DNA from 4 places in the Streptomyces sp. NBC_00341 genome. Region 1 is predicted to be linked to each of the others. Evidence: riboswitches for the same ligand, from Rfam matches in the RefSeq annotation. Region 1 holds a riboswitch; each other region holds the start of a gene.
The links. A riboswitch is a leader RNA that binds a small molecule or an ion and turns the genes downstream of it on or off. The one in region 1 is predicted to bind cobalamin.

Region 1 (3,536 bases):
TGAGGCGGAACGACTCCGTCGCCCAGTCCAGGTACCCGGCGTGGTCCGCCGCGCGCAGCGGGAGCGTCTCGCGCAGGGCGGGCTCGTCGACCTGGATGACCGAAGTACCCCCCGCCTCCAGGTCGTCGACCTCGTCGCGCAGCGCGAGCGCGACCTGGCGTGCGGTGTCGCCGAGCGGCTGGTCGTCGCGGACGAAGGACCAGGCCAGCATGGTCACCGGTCCGGTCAGCATGCCCTTGACCGGGCGCCCGGTGAGCGACTGGGCGTACGAGGTCCAGCGCACCGTCATCGGCTCGGGGCGGGAGATGTCGCCCGCGAGGATCGGCGGGCGGACGTAACGCGTGCCGTACGACTGGACCCAGCCGTGCTGGGTGGCGAGGTAGCCCGTGAGCTGCTCGGCGAAGTACTGCACCATGTCGTTGCGTTCGGGCTCGCCGTGCACCAGGACGTCGATGCCGGTCTTCTCCTGGAAGGCGATGACCTCCCCGATCTCGGCCCTGATCCGCTCCTCGTAGCCGGCCGTGTCGATCCGTCCCGCGCGGAGATCGGCGCGGGCGGTGCGCAGCTCGTTCGTCTGCGGGAACGAGCCGATGGTGGTGGTCGGCAGCAGCGGCAGCCCGAGGTGGGCCCGCTGGGCGGCGGCGCGTGCGGTGTACGGCTGGGAGCGGCGGCCGTCGGCGTCAGTGATGGCCGCCGTCCTGGCCCGGACGGCGGGGTCGCGGGTGATCGGGGAGTTGGCGCGGGACGCGAGGTCGGCGCGGTTGGCGGCGATCTCGGCGGTGATCGCGCCGGTGCCCCGGGCCAGTCCCTTCGCGAGCGTGACGATCTCGGCGGTCTTCTGCTCGGCGAAGGCGAGCCAGCGAAGGATCTGCGGGTCGATGTCCCGCTCCGGCGCGGTGTCGAGCGGGACGTGCAGAAGGGAGCAGGACGCGGCCACGTCGACCCGGTCGGCGAGGCCGAGGAGGGTGGCGAGGGTCGAGAGGGACCTCTCGTAGTCGTTGATCCAGATGTTGCGGCCGTTGACGACACCCGCGACGAGGCGCTTGCCGGGAAGCCCGCCGACGGCGGCGAGGTCTTCGAGGTTGGCGGCGGCGGCATCGGTGAAGTCCAGTGCCAGACCCTCGACCGGGGCCTTCGCCAGGACGGGGAGTGCCTCGCCGAGCCGCCCGAAGTAGGAGGCGACGAGGAGCCTGGGCCGGTCGGTGAGGCCGCCGAGGTCGCGGTAGGCGCGGGCGGCGGCGTTCAGCTCGGCCGGGGTGCGGTCCTGGACCAGGGCGGGTTCGTCGATCTGCACCCACTCCGCGCCGGCGGCGCGCAGATCGGCGAGCACCTCCGCGTACACCGGCAGCAGCCGGTCCAGCAGGGTGAGCGGCTCGAAGCCGGCCGCCACCCCGGGGGCGGGCTTGGCCAGCAGAAGGTAGGTGACCGGGCCGACGAGCACCGGCCGGGCGCTGTGCCCGAGCGCGACGGCCTCCCTGAGCTCGGTGACCTGCTTGGTGGAGTCGGCGCTGAAGACGGTGTCCGGACCGAGTTCGGGGACGAGGTAGTGGTAGTTGGTGTCGAACCACTTGGTCATCTCCAGCGGCGCCACGTCCTGGGTGCCGCGAGCCATCGCGAAGTACCCGTCGAGCGCGTCGGCGGCGACGGCCGCACGGTGCCGCTGCGGGACCGCGCCGACCATGACGCTGGTGTCCAGGACGTGGTCGTAGTACGAGAAGTCACCGGTCGGGACCTCATGGACGCCGGCGTCCGCCAACTGCTTCCAGCTGGACCGGCGCAGTTCTGCCGCCGTCTCCCGCAGGGCGCCGGCGGTGACGCGGCCCTTCCAGTACCCCTCGACGGCCTTCTTCAGTTCCCGGTTCGGGCCCTGGCGGGGGTAGCCGTAGACGGTGGCTCGTGCTGCCGCGGCTGCGGGCTTGGGTGTCACGGAAATCTCCTTCGCGAGATGACTCCTGAACATCCCGGAGACGGGACACGGACGCGAAGGGATGACGAACCGGACGGATATCGCACACGCCTCGGCGCGGATTCTCCGTCTGGATACGTACGCCGACCCGCCCACGAGGTCACCGGGATATCCGCGTCCGAGGGTTCGGGTGCGGGCAACGGGCAGGTCTTCGGACTCGTGGGCTCGTCTGCCGGGGGCAGACTCCTACTGGCCGTCGCTTCCCGGATCCGAACGGATCCAGTGCGTATGACGGCGGTCGTTCCCACTTACCGCTGCGGGGCAGTCCCGGATTCACACCGGGTTCCCTCTTGCGACGCGTCTGTCTGGCGGACAGGGCGAACCAGCTGCACCGGCCAGCCTAGAGGGTGGACCGCCCCTGCGGCACCGCTGTTCACCATCCGGGATGTGGAAGGGGGCGAAGACCTTGCTGCGAGGTGGCGTGTTTCGCCTCCGGGGCCTGCCGGTCCTCAGGCTGGTCCGTTGGCTCTGCTGTGGTCGCACGGAATGCGAGATAGCTGGGCCATTGGCCCATAGGGATGGGTCCAAGTTGAACCATTAGCCCCCCAGGTGTTGAGATGTGGCTGTCAATGGCGCTGCGGGTCCCTCGGGGATCTCTGTGGCGCCTTTCTCATGTCTGCGCTGGTGCCATGCGCGAAAGGGGCGAGGCGACTTGCTGAAGAGGGCGTTCGTCGCACACGATCCCGGACGGATCCGGCTGCGGTTCGCGTCCCGGGCCGTGCTCGGCATCGGGCTCGCCGTCGCGCTGTGCGGGGCGGTCGGACACTCTCTGGTGGCGGCCATCACGGGAGGCCTGGCCGCGCTGCTCGCCCTGTTCACGGTGACCGACCCGACCGTGCGCGGGCAGGCGACGACGACCGCGCTGCTCCCCGTCGTCGGCCTCCCGGTGCTCACGCTCGCCGCCGTGCTGCACGATGTGCCCGTCGCCCGCGACCTGGCGTTCCTCGCCGTCGTGGGGGCGGGGGTGTACGCGCGGCGGTGGGGGCCGCGCGGGCACTCGCTGGGCGTATTCGCCTTCATGGCCTACTTCTCCGCCCAGTTCCTGCACACCGTGCCCGGCCGGCTGCCCGAGTTGTACGCGGCCGTGCTGCTGTCGCTCGTCGCGTCATCGCTGGTGCGGTTCGGGGTGTGGTGCTACGAGCGCCGGATCGCGGCCCCCGTGGCGGCCGGCCTTCCCACGGGAGCGGCGGGGCTGCGGCGGATCACGACGCGGCAGGCCGTACAGGCGACCCTGGGCGCGGGATTCGCCCTCGCGGTGGGGCAACTGCTCTCGGACCAGCGCTGGTACTGGGCGGTCGGCGCCACCTGGTGGGTGTTCGTGGCCACGACCTCGCGCGGCGAGACCGTCGTGCGCGGATTCAGGCGGTTCCTGGGGACCGTGCTCGGTATCGGGCTGGGCTTCGCCGTGGCGGTACCGCTGCACCACGAGCCGGTGGTGGCGGCCGCCGTCGTGGCGGTGGGCGTGTTCGGGATCTTCTACACCGCCGCCGTCTCCTACACCTGGATGATGCTGGCCGTCACCGTGATGGCGAGCATGCTGTACGGGCTGCTCGGCGTGCTCGACGCGGGA
Region 2 (3,536 bases), 6.7 Mb from region 1:
TCAGGACCCGCTGCTTCTCGCCTCCGGACAGGGTCAGGAAGCCCCGGTCGGCCAGGTGGCCGGCCCCGACCTCCGCCAGCGCCGCCTCACACGTGCGCCGGTCCTCCTCGGACGCACGGGCCGTCGGTCCCTGGTGCGGCATCCTTCCCATCGCCACGATCTCGGCGACGGTGAAGTCGAACTCGTGACTCGACTCCTGGGGAAGCGCGGCCAGTCGGCGGGCGCTCTCCCGCGGGCTCAGGGCGTGCAGGTCCTCGCCACCGATCCGGACGGTGCCGGCGGAGGGGCTCAGGGCCCGGTAGACACAGCGCAACAGCGTTGACTTCCCGCTGCCGTTGGGCCCCACCAGGCCGACGAGCTGACCCGCGCCCGCCCGCAGCGTGATCTCCTCCACCAGCCGCGCGCCGGCGATCTCGACCGTCAGCGCGTCGATATCGATCCGCATCACGCGCCCCCGAAGGTGTAGGAGCGGCGGCGCATGAGCAGGATGAAGCACGGTACGCCGATCATCGCGGTCAGTACGCCGAGCGGCAGTTCGGCCGGGGCGAGCAGCACCCGCGAGAGGATGTCCACCCAGATCAGCAGGACGGCGCCCGCGAGCGGTGCGACGGCCAGCAGACGGCGGTGATCCGCGCCGACCAGCATGCGCGCGGCGTGCGGGACCATGAGCCCGACGAAGCCGATCGCGCCGCTCACCGCCACCAGTGCCCCGGTGACCGCGGCGGAGACCAGGAACAGCTCCTTGCGCAGTCTCCCGGCGTCCACTCCCAGCGCGGCGGCGGTCTCGTCACCCATCGCCAGGGCATTGAGCCGGCGCGCCGACCACCAGAGGTGGGCGAGGCCGCCGATCGTGGCGCCCGCGGCGATCGGTACGGAGGACCAGGTGGCGCCCCCGAGGCTGCCCAGCATCCACATCATCGCGGAGCGGGCGGCCTCGCCCCGCTCCGCGGCGAACACCATGAACGTCGTGATGGCCGAGAAGCCGTAGTACATCGCCGTGCCCGTCAGGACCAGGCGCAGCGGGGTCAGTCCGCGCGCGGTGCGGGCGACCGCGTACACGAGCATCATCGCGAGGAGTGCGGCGAGGAAGGCTGCCGTGGACAGCGCCCAGACGCCGAATGCGCCGAAGACCCCGAAGATGAGCACGGCGTTGGCACCGACGGCCGCGCCGGAGGAGATGCCGAGGACGAACGGGTCGGCGAGGGCGTTGCGGACCATGGCCTGCACCGCGACGCCGATCGCGGACAGTCCGGCTCCGACGACCGCGGCCAGCAAGGCTCGTGGAAAGCGCAGCTCCCACACGATGGTGTACCCGGCAACTTCGCCGGGAGCGATCCGCTGTCCCGTCAGGCCGGCCCACAGGTAGCGCGACACCTCTCCCCAGGAAATCCCGGAGGCACCGATTCCGGCGCCGCAGACCAGGGAGAGCGGCAGCAGGGCACACAGCGTGATCACCAGCAGGGGCAGGGGAACGCGCCGGGGAGGGGCGGGCCCGCCACCGGCGCGCGCCGCGCGCGAGGGCGGGGCTGGTATGCGTTCGAGGGGAGTGACCACGTTCGGATCGCTTTCACCTCAGGCCGTGCGTCTGCACGATCGAAGGAGCGGCCCGGACGCGAGGCGCCCTGTGCAGCACCTCTCGCAGTCCACGGCGAATTGACAGGAGCTTTCACCGCCGCGGGTAATCGGGCTCGCGGAGCCATCAGGACGGCTCCGCCTACCGTTGCGGGTCAGCGCCGGAATTCGACCGGACTTCCCCCGCGGGGCGTGAGCAGCTTACGGGTACGGCACGGACCCCTCCTTATCTGGGCCCCCGCGCCCCGATCGCCCCCGATCCCCCTGAACGGTCCCCGAGCGGTCCCTGACCCGACCCGGAGAAGCCCCTGATGCGGGCACCACACGGGCGACGGCGCACCTAACGTGACGGCGGGTGCCCCGGCCGGGTCCGCACGCCTGACACAACCGCTCTCCTCGCAAGGAGGATCCATGCCGTTCAGGGACAGATCTGCGCTGCGGCTCGTCGCCGCACGGGGCACGGCCACGGCCGTGGCCGCTGCCACGACCGCCGTCGCCGGCCTCGCCGCCGCTCCCGCGGTCCACGCGTCGCCGCCCGCGACGGCGGCCCTGCGGTGGGCACCGTGTGCCGCCCCGGCGAAACCGGGAGCCGAGTGCGCCACGCTTTCGGTGCCGGTCGACTGGGACCGCCCCGACGGGCCGAGACTCGACCTGGCCGTGGCCCGCCGCAAGGCCACCGAACCCGGGGCACGCGTCGGCTCGATGGTGTTCGGCCCCGGCGGGCCGGGCGACTCGGGTGTGGAGAGGGTGGTGAGCGGGATCAACCGGTTCAGCCCCGAGGTCCGCCGCAGGTTCGACATCGTCAGCTTCGACCCGCGCGGCGTGGGCGGCAGCAACCCGGTGACCTGCTCCGGTGACCTGCTCGCCGAACGGCCGTCACCGGAGCTGAGGAGCCAGGCCGACTTCGACGCCACCCTGGCGTACAACAGGCGGCTCCGCGCCGACTGCCGGGCCCGTACCGGCCCGGTGTTCGAGCACCTCGACACCGGGCAGACGGTCCGTGACCTGGACGCGCTGCGGGCCGCCCTCGGCGAGCGGAAACTGACCTTCTACGGGAGCTCGTACGGCACGCTGCTCGGCGCCCAGTACGCCGAGACCTACCCGCGGCGCGTGCGCGCGATGGTGCTGGAGAGCGTGATGGACCACAGCGTCGCGGCCACCCGTGAGTTCCTGCGCTCGGAGGCGGCCGCGGCGCAGGACTCGTTCCAGGAGTTCGTGAAGTGGTGCGCCGGTGCGGCGGACTGCGCGCTGCACGGCCGCGACGTCCGCGCCGTCTGGCAGGGCCTGCTGGCCCGCGCCGCACGCGGCGAGCTGGCGGACCCGGACAGTCCGGGGAGGTCACTGTCGGCTTCGGACCTGGTCAACAAGTACGCGTTCCGGAGGTTCTACGAGGCCGACTACGCGGGACTGGCCACGGTGATCGCGGGGATGGAGGCGAGCAAGCCGCTGCCGGCATCACCCACCGGGACAGCGCCGCTGCCGCCGGCCACCCCGGTCTTCTGCTCGGACTGGCAGCTGCCGGTGCGCGACTACCGGGAGTACGCCTCGCTCGTCGCCGCAATGAACGTGACCGCGCCCGACCTGCCCTACCTGCTGTCGATCCACATGGCGGCGGCCTGTCTGGGCGCGCCGACCGCCAACCCGCAGCACCGCCTGGACGCGCCCGGCGCCCCGCCGGTCCTGCTGTCCAACGCCCTGCACGACCCCGCCACCGGCTACCCGTGGGCCGTGTCGGTGGCCCGGCAGCTCGGCCGCAGCGGCGTACTCCTCACCTACGAGGACCGGGGGCACGGCAGCGTCACCAGCGGCCCGTGCATGGAGAACGCCGTGGACAGCTACCTCACCGACCTGGCGGTCCCGGCACGGGACACCAGCTGCCCCGCCGAGCCGTCCTGACGACCGGGGCCTCTCGTTCCACCCGGGGCCGGCCTTACTGAGCCACCGGGCGACGCCAGGTCCGTGAC
Region 3 (3,536 bases), 1.1 Mb from region 1:
GGCGGAACGCGTCGCTCTCCAGCGAGCCGTGCCAGTGGGTGCCCCACACCGCGCCTGACCGGCAGCCGTCGAGCCGCTGTCCCTGCCCGTCGGTGAGGAACGGCTCGCCGCCGCGTACGTCCGCGACGCCGTGGTGGATCTCGTACCCCTCCACGGGGGCGCCGAGCGCCTCACCGACCGGCCGGGCGAGCGTCTTCTCGCGGTCGAACCGGACGCGGACGGGCAGCAGCCCGAGCGCGTCGACCTGCCCGGCGCGCGACTCCACCTCGTCCTCGATGTGTTCGCCGAGGATCTGGTAGCCGCCGCAGATGCCGAGCACCGGGCGGCCCTCCGCGGCGCGCCGCCGCAGCGCGTCGGCGAGCCCGCGCTCGCGCAGCCAGGCCAGCGCCTTCACGGTGCCCCGGGTGCCGGGCACGATGACGAGGTCGGCGTCGGTCAGCTCCTCCGGGCGGTCCACGAACCGCACGACGACGCCGGGTTCCGCGGCGAGCGCGTCCACGTCGGTGAAGTTGGACATCAGCGGGACGGCGCACACGGCGACGCGCAGGATGTCCTCGCCGTGCGGCGGTGCGACGACCGACTCGCGTACGGTGCCGCGCAGCGAGACCCGCAGCCCGTCCTCCTCGTCGATGCCGAGGCCGTGGGCGAACGGCAGCACCCCGTACGTGGGACGCCCGGTGAGACCGAGCAGCATGTCCAGGCCCGGCTCCAGCAGTGACACGTCACCGCGGAACTTGTTGACCAGGTAGCCGGCGATCAGCTCCTGGTCCGCCGCGGCCAGCAGCGCCGTCGTACCGAAGAACGACGCGAAGACCCCGCCCCGGTCGATGTCCCCGACGACCACCACCGGGAAGCGCGCCGCCCGTGCGATGCCCATGTTCACGATGTCCGTGCGCCGGAGGTTGATCTCGGCCGGACTGCCCGCGCCCTCGCAGATCACCGCGTCATACGTGGACCGCAGCTGCTCCAGGCAGTCCACGACGGTGGACAGCAACTGCTCCTGCCTGCCGCCGTGGTAGCCGCGGGCGCTCATCTCGCCGATCGCGCGCCCCATCAGGACGACCTGGCTGGAGCGGTCGCTGCCGGGCTTGAGCAGCACCGGGTTCATCAGCGCGGTCGGCTCCACCCGGGCGGCCTGGGCCTGCATGGCCTGGGCCCGGCCGATCTCGGCGCCCTCGCGGGTGACGAAGGAGTTGAGGGACATGTTCTGCGCCTTGAACGGCGCGACCTTCACCCCCCGGCGCACCAGCCAGCGGCAGATGCCCGCCGTGACGACGCTCTTGCCCGCGTCGGAGGTGGTACCGGCGACCAGCAGTCCGCCGCTCATGTCGGTCTCCGTCCTGAGGTGCGCGCACCCGGGGCAGGAGTCCCCGGGCCGCGCGTCGAGGTGATCCGTCGTGCGGCGGCGCCCACGCCCAGCCGGGCCGCCACGCTGACGCCGAGGGCCAGCACCCCGATCCGGCGCGACAGCCGTACGGCGCGTTCGATGTCCTCGGTCTCCACGGCCCGGCCCGCCTCGCCGTTGAGCACGGGGCGGTGCTCGACCCGGCCGCCGTAGGCGAGGGTGCCGCCGAGCCGTACGCCGAGCGCGCCCGCGAACGAGGCCTCCACAGGGCCCGCGTTGGGGCTCGGGTGCTTGGCGGCATCCGCCTGCCAGGCCCGCAGCGCGCCCCGGGGCCGGCCGCCGGCGGCGACGGCGAGCAGGGCCGTGAGCCGGGCGCCCGGCCAGCCCACGAGGTCGTCGAGGCGGGCGGAGGCCCAGCCGTAGCGCAGGTAGCGGGGCGACCGGTGGCCGACCATCGCGTCCAGGGTGTTGGCGGCCCGGAAGCCGACGAGTCCGGGGACCCCGCCCAGCGCACCCCACACCAGGGCGCCGACCACGGCGTCGGAGGTGTTCTCCGCGACGGACTCCACCACCGCGCGGGCGATCTGCGGTCCGTCCAGGGACTGCGGGTCGCGGCCGCACAGATGGGGCAGCCGCTCCCGCGCCAGGCCGAGGTCCCCGGCGGCCAGCGCGCCGCCGATGGACCGGGCCTCGCGCCCCAGCGACGTACCGCCGACGACGGACCAGGTGGCGGCGGCGGTCAGCGCGACGGAGGCGGCGGGACGGCGGCGCAGGGCTCGGGAGGCCAGTGCGGCACCGCCGGCGGCGCCTCCGGCGCAGACCAGGGTGTGCAGGGCGCCCCACCCGCGGTGGTCGCGCCACAGACGGTGTTCGACGCCTGCCGCGGCGCGCCCGAAGGCGGCGACCGGATGTCCCCGGCGGGGATCACCGAGCAGCAGATCACCGATCAGACCGGCCGTGGCGCCGTACGCGAAAATGCGATCGGCACGCACGGTTCAGCCGGCCGTCGCGCCTCGAAGGGCCTTCGCGCGGGCGGCTGGTGCTGGTCGAAGGGGAGACACGGAGACGGGCGCACGGCGGCCGGGCATGGCGATATGTCCTCACTCAGGGTCCGCGCCCTGGTTCGACGTGACCGGCGACGAGAGTCTCCTGGCTCCCGGATCCGCAGTTCCCCCGGTCTTCCAGCCCACTCGGCGTGGACCGTGACTTCCGGTGGTGGGGGACTGCTCCCCGGTGACAGTGGCGGGACCGCGCCGGATTCGCACCGGCTTCCTCTGCTGTCGCCGTAATGGCTCCGGCAGTCCACCACGCTCCGCGAACGCCAGTCAACCTACCGTTGACCTGCGACGGTGCAGTGTGCTGAGACGCACATCGGGCCGGCCGCACCCGAGGTGCGGCCGGCCCGACGCGGCGGACGGATCAGGGGCTGTGGATCAGGCGACGATCAGGTAGATCCCGTAGGCCACCGCCGCCGCGCACAGTCCGAAGCAGACGTACGCGCCCGCGCGGGCGAGCATCAGGGACCCGCCGGACTGCCCGCCCTGCTCGGCCGGTTCCGGCTGCCTGGAGAGGCCGGCGATGCCCAGGGTGAAGAGGCCCACCAGTGCGACGGTGGCGACGAGAGAGACGCCGAAGACGGTGCCGAGGGCTGCCCAGTCGATGTTCATGGAGGATCTTCCTTACACCGTGGCGGGTCGTGCCGGGTCGGCTACGGACGGGGCCGGGATGGTGGCGGTGAGGTCGTGGGCCTGGGCGGCCGCGGTGGGCGGCGGGCTGACGGCCGCGATGGCGGTGGTGATGACGCCCGCGGGTTCGGCGTCCCCGGTGACCGGAGCGCCGTCCTGGGCGCCGGGTGCGACATCGTCCTGGCCGACCGGCTTGCGGCGGGACAGGACCCAGATCGCTCCGGAGCCCGCGATCAGCAGTACGGCGACGAGTACGACACCCCAGGTGCCCTGCTTGGTGAGGAACTCCGCCCCCGCGCCGACCAGACCGGCGGCCGGCAGCGTCAGACCCCACGCGATGAACATCCGGGTGGCGGTGGACCAGCGGACCACACCGCCCCGGCGGCCGAGTCCGGCGCCCATCACGGCGCCGGAGCAGGACTGGGTGGTGGAGAGGGAGAAGCCGAGGTGCGAGGAGGCCAGGATGACCGTGGCCGCACTGGTCTGGGCGGCGAAGCCCTGCGGCG
Region 4 (3,536 bases), 5.4 Mb from region 1:
GGGCGGCGGCAGCGGCCTGGCCGGACGCGGCCCGCGCGATCCGCGTCGCCGGGCGCGAGCGCAGGTAGTACGTCGTCTTGAGCCCCTGCTTCCAGGCGTACGCGTACATCGAGGAGAGCTTGCCGATCGTCGGCGTCTCCAGGAACAGGTTCAGCGACTGGCTCTGGTCCAGGAACGGCGTACGGGCCGCCGCCATGTCGATCAGGCCGCGCTGCGGGATCTCCCACGCGGTGCGGTACAGCGCCCGCACGTCCTCGGGGATCCAGGCGAAGCCCTGCACGGAGCCGCTCGCCTCGCGCAGCGCCTCCCGGGTCCGCGCGTCCCACACGCCGAGCTTCTTCAGCTCGTCCACCAGGTAGGCGTTGACCTGGAGGAACTCACCGCTGAGCGTCTCGCGCTTGAAGAGGTTGGAGACCTGCGGCTCGATGCACTCGTACACGCCCGCGATCGAGGCGATCGTCGCGGTCGGCGCGATGGCCAGGAGCAGCGAGTTGCGCATGCCGGTCTTCGCGACCCGGGCGCGCAGCGCGTCCCAGCGCTCCGGCCAGTTCAGCTCGGTGTCGTAGTGGTCGGGGTGCAGCACACCGCGTGCGGCCCGCGTCTCGGACCAGGCGGGAAGGGGACCCGACCGCTCGGCCAGCGCGCAGGAGGCCTCGTAGGCGGCGAGCATGATGCGCTCGGAGATCTTCGTGGAGAGGGCGCGCGCCTCGGGGGAGTCGAAGGGCAGCCGCAGCTGGAAGAAGACGTCCTGGAGGCCCATCGCGCCCAGGCCCACCGGCCGCCAGCGGGCGTTGGAGCGCCCGGCCTGCTCGGTCGGGTAGAAGTTGATGTCCACGACCCGGTCCAGGAAGGTCACGGCGGTGCGCACGGTGGCGTCCAGGCGCTCCCAGTCGATCGTGCCGCCCTCGACGAACGCGCCGAGGTTGACAGAGCCGAGGTTGCAGACGGCCGTCTCGCCGTCGTCGGTGACTTCCAGGATCTCGGTGCACAGGTTCGAGGAGTGCACGACGCGGCCCGGCTCCGCGGTCTGGTTCGCGGTCCGGTTGGAGGCGTCCTTGAACGTCATCCAGCCCTGGCCGGTCTGGGCGAGGGTCCGCATCATCCGGCCGTACAGCTCACGGGCCGGCATGGTCTTGCGGGCCAGGCCCTTGGCCTCGGCGGCGCGGTACGCGGCGTCGAACGCGTCGCCCCACAGGTCGACCAGCTCGGGCACGTCGGCCGGGGAGAACAGCGACCAGGTTCCGTCCGCGTCGACCCGGCGCATGAACTCGTCCGGGATCCAGTGCGCCAGGTTCAGGTTGTGCGTGCGGCGCTGGTCCTCACCGGTGTTGTCGCGCAGTTCGAGGAACTCCTCGATGTCCGCGTGCCAGGTCTCCAGGTAGACGGCGGCGGCGCCCTTGCGCCGGCCGCCCTGGTTGACCGCCGCGACGGAGGCGTCGAGCGTCTTCAGGAACGGCACGATGCCGTTGGAGTGCCCGTTGGTGCCCCGGATCAGCGAACCGCGGGCCCGGATGCGGGAGTACGAGAGGCCGATGCCGCCCGCGTGCTTGGAGAGGCGCGCCACCTGGTGGTAGCGGTCGTAGATCGAGTCCAGCTCGTCCAGCGGCGAGTCCAGCAGGTAGCAGGAGGACATCTGCGGGTGCCGGGTGCCGGAGTTGAAGAGCGTGGGGGAGGAGGGCAGGTAGTCCAGCCGGCTCATCAGCCGGTACAGGGCCGCGACCTCGTCCAGCGCGCGCTCTGAGTTGTCCTCCGCGAGCCCGGCGGCCACCCGCAGCATGAAGTGCTGCGGGGTCTCGACGACCTGGCGGGTGATCGGGTGGCGCAGCAGGTAGCGGCTGTGCAGGGTGCGCAGTCCGAAGTAGCCGAAGCGGTCGTCATCCCCGTCGGCGAGCGCCTGTCCCACCAGGGCGTCGAGGGCGGCGGCGTGCAGCGTCACGAACTCGGCGGTGCGGTCCGCGATCAGGCCCTCGTGGTGTCCGACGGCGACCGAGGAGGAGAAGGACGTCGCGCCCTGCCCGGCGGCCTCGTCCGCGATGGAGCGGGTGAGCAGCCGGGCGGCGAGCCGGGAGTAGGCGGGGTCCTCGGAGATCAGGCCCGCGGCCGCCTCTGTGGCCAGCGAGCGCAGCTCGGCCTCGTCCGACCGGGCGTTGCGGCCGCGCAGCGCGGCGGCGGCGACGCGTCCGGGGTCGGTGTCGGGCAGATCCGCGGTGAGCGCGGTGAGGGTCCGCAGCAGTGCGGTGCCCGGTCCGTCGCTCGTGGTTCCCGTTGATTCGGCCGCTGAAACCGGATCGGCTGGCGCGATGGTCACGTGGTGCTCTCCCTCGCTCGGCTCTGGGCCGGGGGGGAGCGGGGCAGCCGGGCGGAGCGGGGCCCCGTCGGGGCAGCACTCCGTGCGGCGTCCACCGGCCCATCCACGAGGCCCGGACGTCTGGGCATCCGGTTCGGTCGAGCCGGACGCGCTGTCGGCAGGTCCTCGGACTCGGGGGTGCACAAAAGCACACCGAATACACCGTTGCGGGACAGTTCCGGATTCGCACCGGATTTCCCTGCGGCGACAGCGAGCACGAGCATACATGTGGGGGCCGCCGGATGAGGCAGCCCCCACATGTTGTGTCGCGTGACCGATCAGGAGACCGTCCGTGTCGTGTCGCCTGGCCGTCAGGAGAGGCCGATCAGGAGTCCGCCGGGAACTCCAGGCGGTACGTCAGGAGCGAGAGTCCCTCGATCGGATACCAGTCCCTTTCCGGGGTCCGGACGAAGCCGAGGCGCCCGTAGATCCTATGGGCCCCGCGCATGGCCGGCTGCGTCGACAGGACGATCCCGGTGACCCCCGCGGTGGCCCGTGCGCGGTCGACGCAGGCCCGGACGAGCGCCTCGCCCGCCCCGGCCCCGCGGGCCTCGCGGGAGACCGCGAGCATCCGGAACTCGGCCTCGTCCGGCGCCGCGATATCGGCCCAGCGGTTGCCCGGCGGCGCGTAGGTGACCCCGCCGAGGACGCGGCCCCGGGCGTCCGCCGCGACGAGCACCTCGGCCTCCTCGGCCCGCCGGGGGACGTCGCGCAGCTGTACCAGGTACGGATCGTCGGCGCCGAAGTCCAGCAGCCCGTCCCCGAGATAGGCCTCGGCGGTGATCTCGCCGAGGGCGGCGTACTCGGCGGGCTCGACCGGCCTGATGGTTATGTCCATGCAGGGGAGTCTGCCGCACCCCCGGGCGGCGGTGGCACGGGGTTTTCCGCCCGGACGCGCGAACGGGGAGCCGCACCCCCTCGCAGGCGGGGTGCGGCTCCCCGTTCACCTCGGTCAGTGACCGCCAGGGGCCCCGGCCGTGGCCGGCGGGAGCTCCGTCTTCACGCCCGGGTCGCCCGCGTCCGCGGTGTAGTCGCCGGGAGAGGTCTCGTCGAGCCCGGCAGGGGCCTTCAGTGCGTTCAGGACGAAGGTGAGGACGACGGTCACCACGATGTTCAGCACGAACGCCGTCAGGCCGATGTAGCCGATCTCGCCGATGCCCGGGATCTCCTTGGAGGACCCGCCGAAGTG

Region 2: linked by a shared signal. The riboswitch ahead of OG892_RS33250 (iron ABC transporter permease) and the one ahead of metE (5-methyltetrahydropteroyltriglutamate--homocysteine S-methyltransferase) in region 1 are both predicted to bind cobalamin.
Region 3: linked by a shared signal. The riboswitch ahead of OG892_RS08045 (cobalamin biosynthesis protein) and the one ahead of metE (5-methyltetrahydropteroyltriglutamate--homocysteine S-methyltransferase) in region 1 are both predicted to bind cobalamin.
Region 4: linked by a shared signal. The riboswitch ahead of OG892_RS27310 (ribonucleoside-diphosphate reductase subunit alpha) and the one ahead of metE (5-methyltetrahydropteroyltriglutamate--homocysteine S-methyltransferase) in region 1 are both predicted to bind cobalamin.

The regions. Positions count from the first base shown of each region.
Region 1 covers NZ_CP108002.1:672,472-676,007, reverse strand. The annotation lists gene metE (5-methyltetrahydropteroyltriglutamate--homocysteine S-methyltransferase) at 1-1,927, opposite strand, end outside; cobalamin riboswitch at 2,091-2,308, opposite strand; gene OG892_RS03080 (FUSC family protein) at 2,619-3,536, shown strand, end outside.
Region 2 covers NZ_CP108002.1:7,392,815-7,396,350, reverse strand. The annotation lists gene OG892_RS33255 (ABC transporter ATP-binding protein) at 1-445, opposite strand, end outside; gene OG892_RS33250 (iron ABC transporter permease) at 445-1,554, opposite strand; cobalamin riboswitch at 1,656-1,802, opposite strand; gene OG892_RS33245 (alpha/beta hydrolase) at 1,984-3,468, shown strand.
Region 3 covers NZ_CP108002.1:1,805,143-1,808,678, reverse strand. The annotation lists gene OG892_RS08050 (cobyric acid synthase) at 1-1,327, opposite strand, end outside; gene OG892_RS08045 (cobalamin biosynthesis protein) at 1,324-2,337, opposite strand; cobalamin riboswitch at 2,488-2,621, opposite strand; gene OG892_RS08040 (hypothetical protein) at 2,779-3,012, opposite strand; gene OG892_RS08035 (inorganic phosphate transporter) at 3,025-3,536, opposite strand, start outside.
Region 4 covers NZ_CP108002.1:6,026,151-6,029,686, forward strand. The annotation lists gene OG892_RS27310 (ribonucleoside-diphosphate reductase subunit alpha) at 1-2,308, opposite strand, end outside; cobalamin riboswitch at 2,447-2,584, opposite strand; gene OG892_RS27315 (GNAT family N-acetyltransferase) at 2,673-3,185, opposite strand; gene mctP (monocarboxylate uptake permease MctP) at 3,300-3,536, opposite strand, start outside.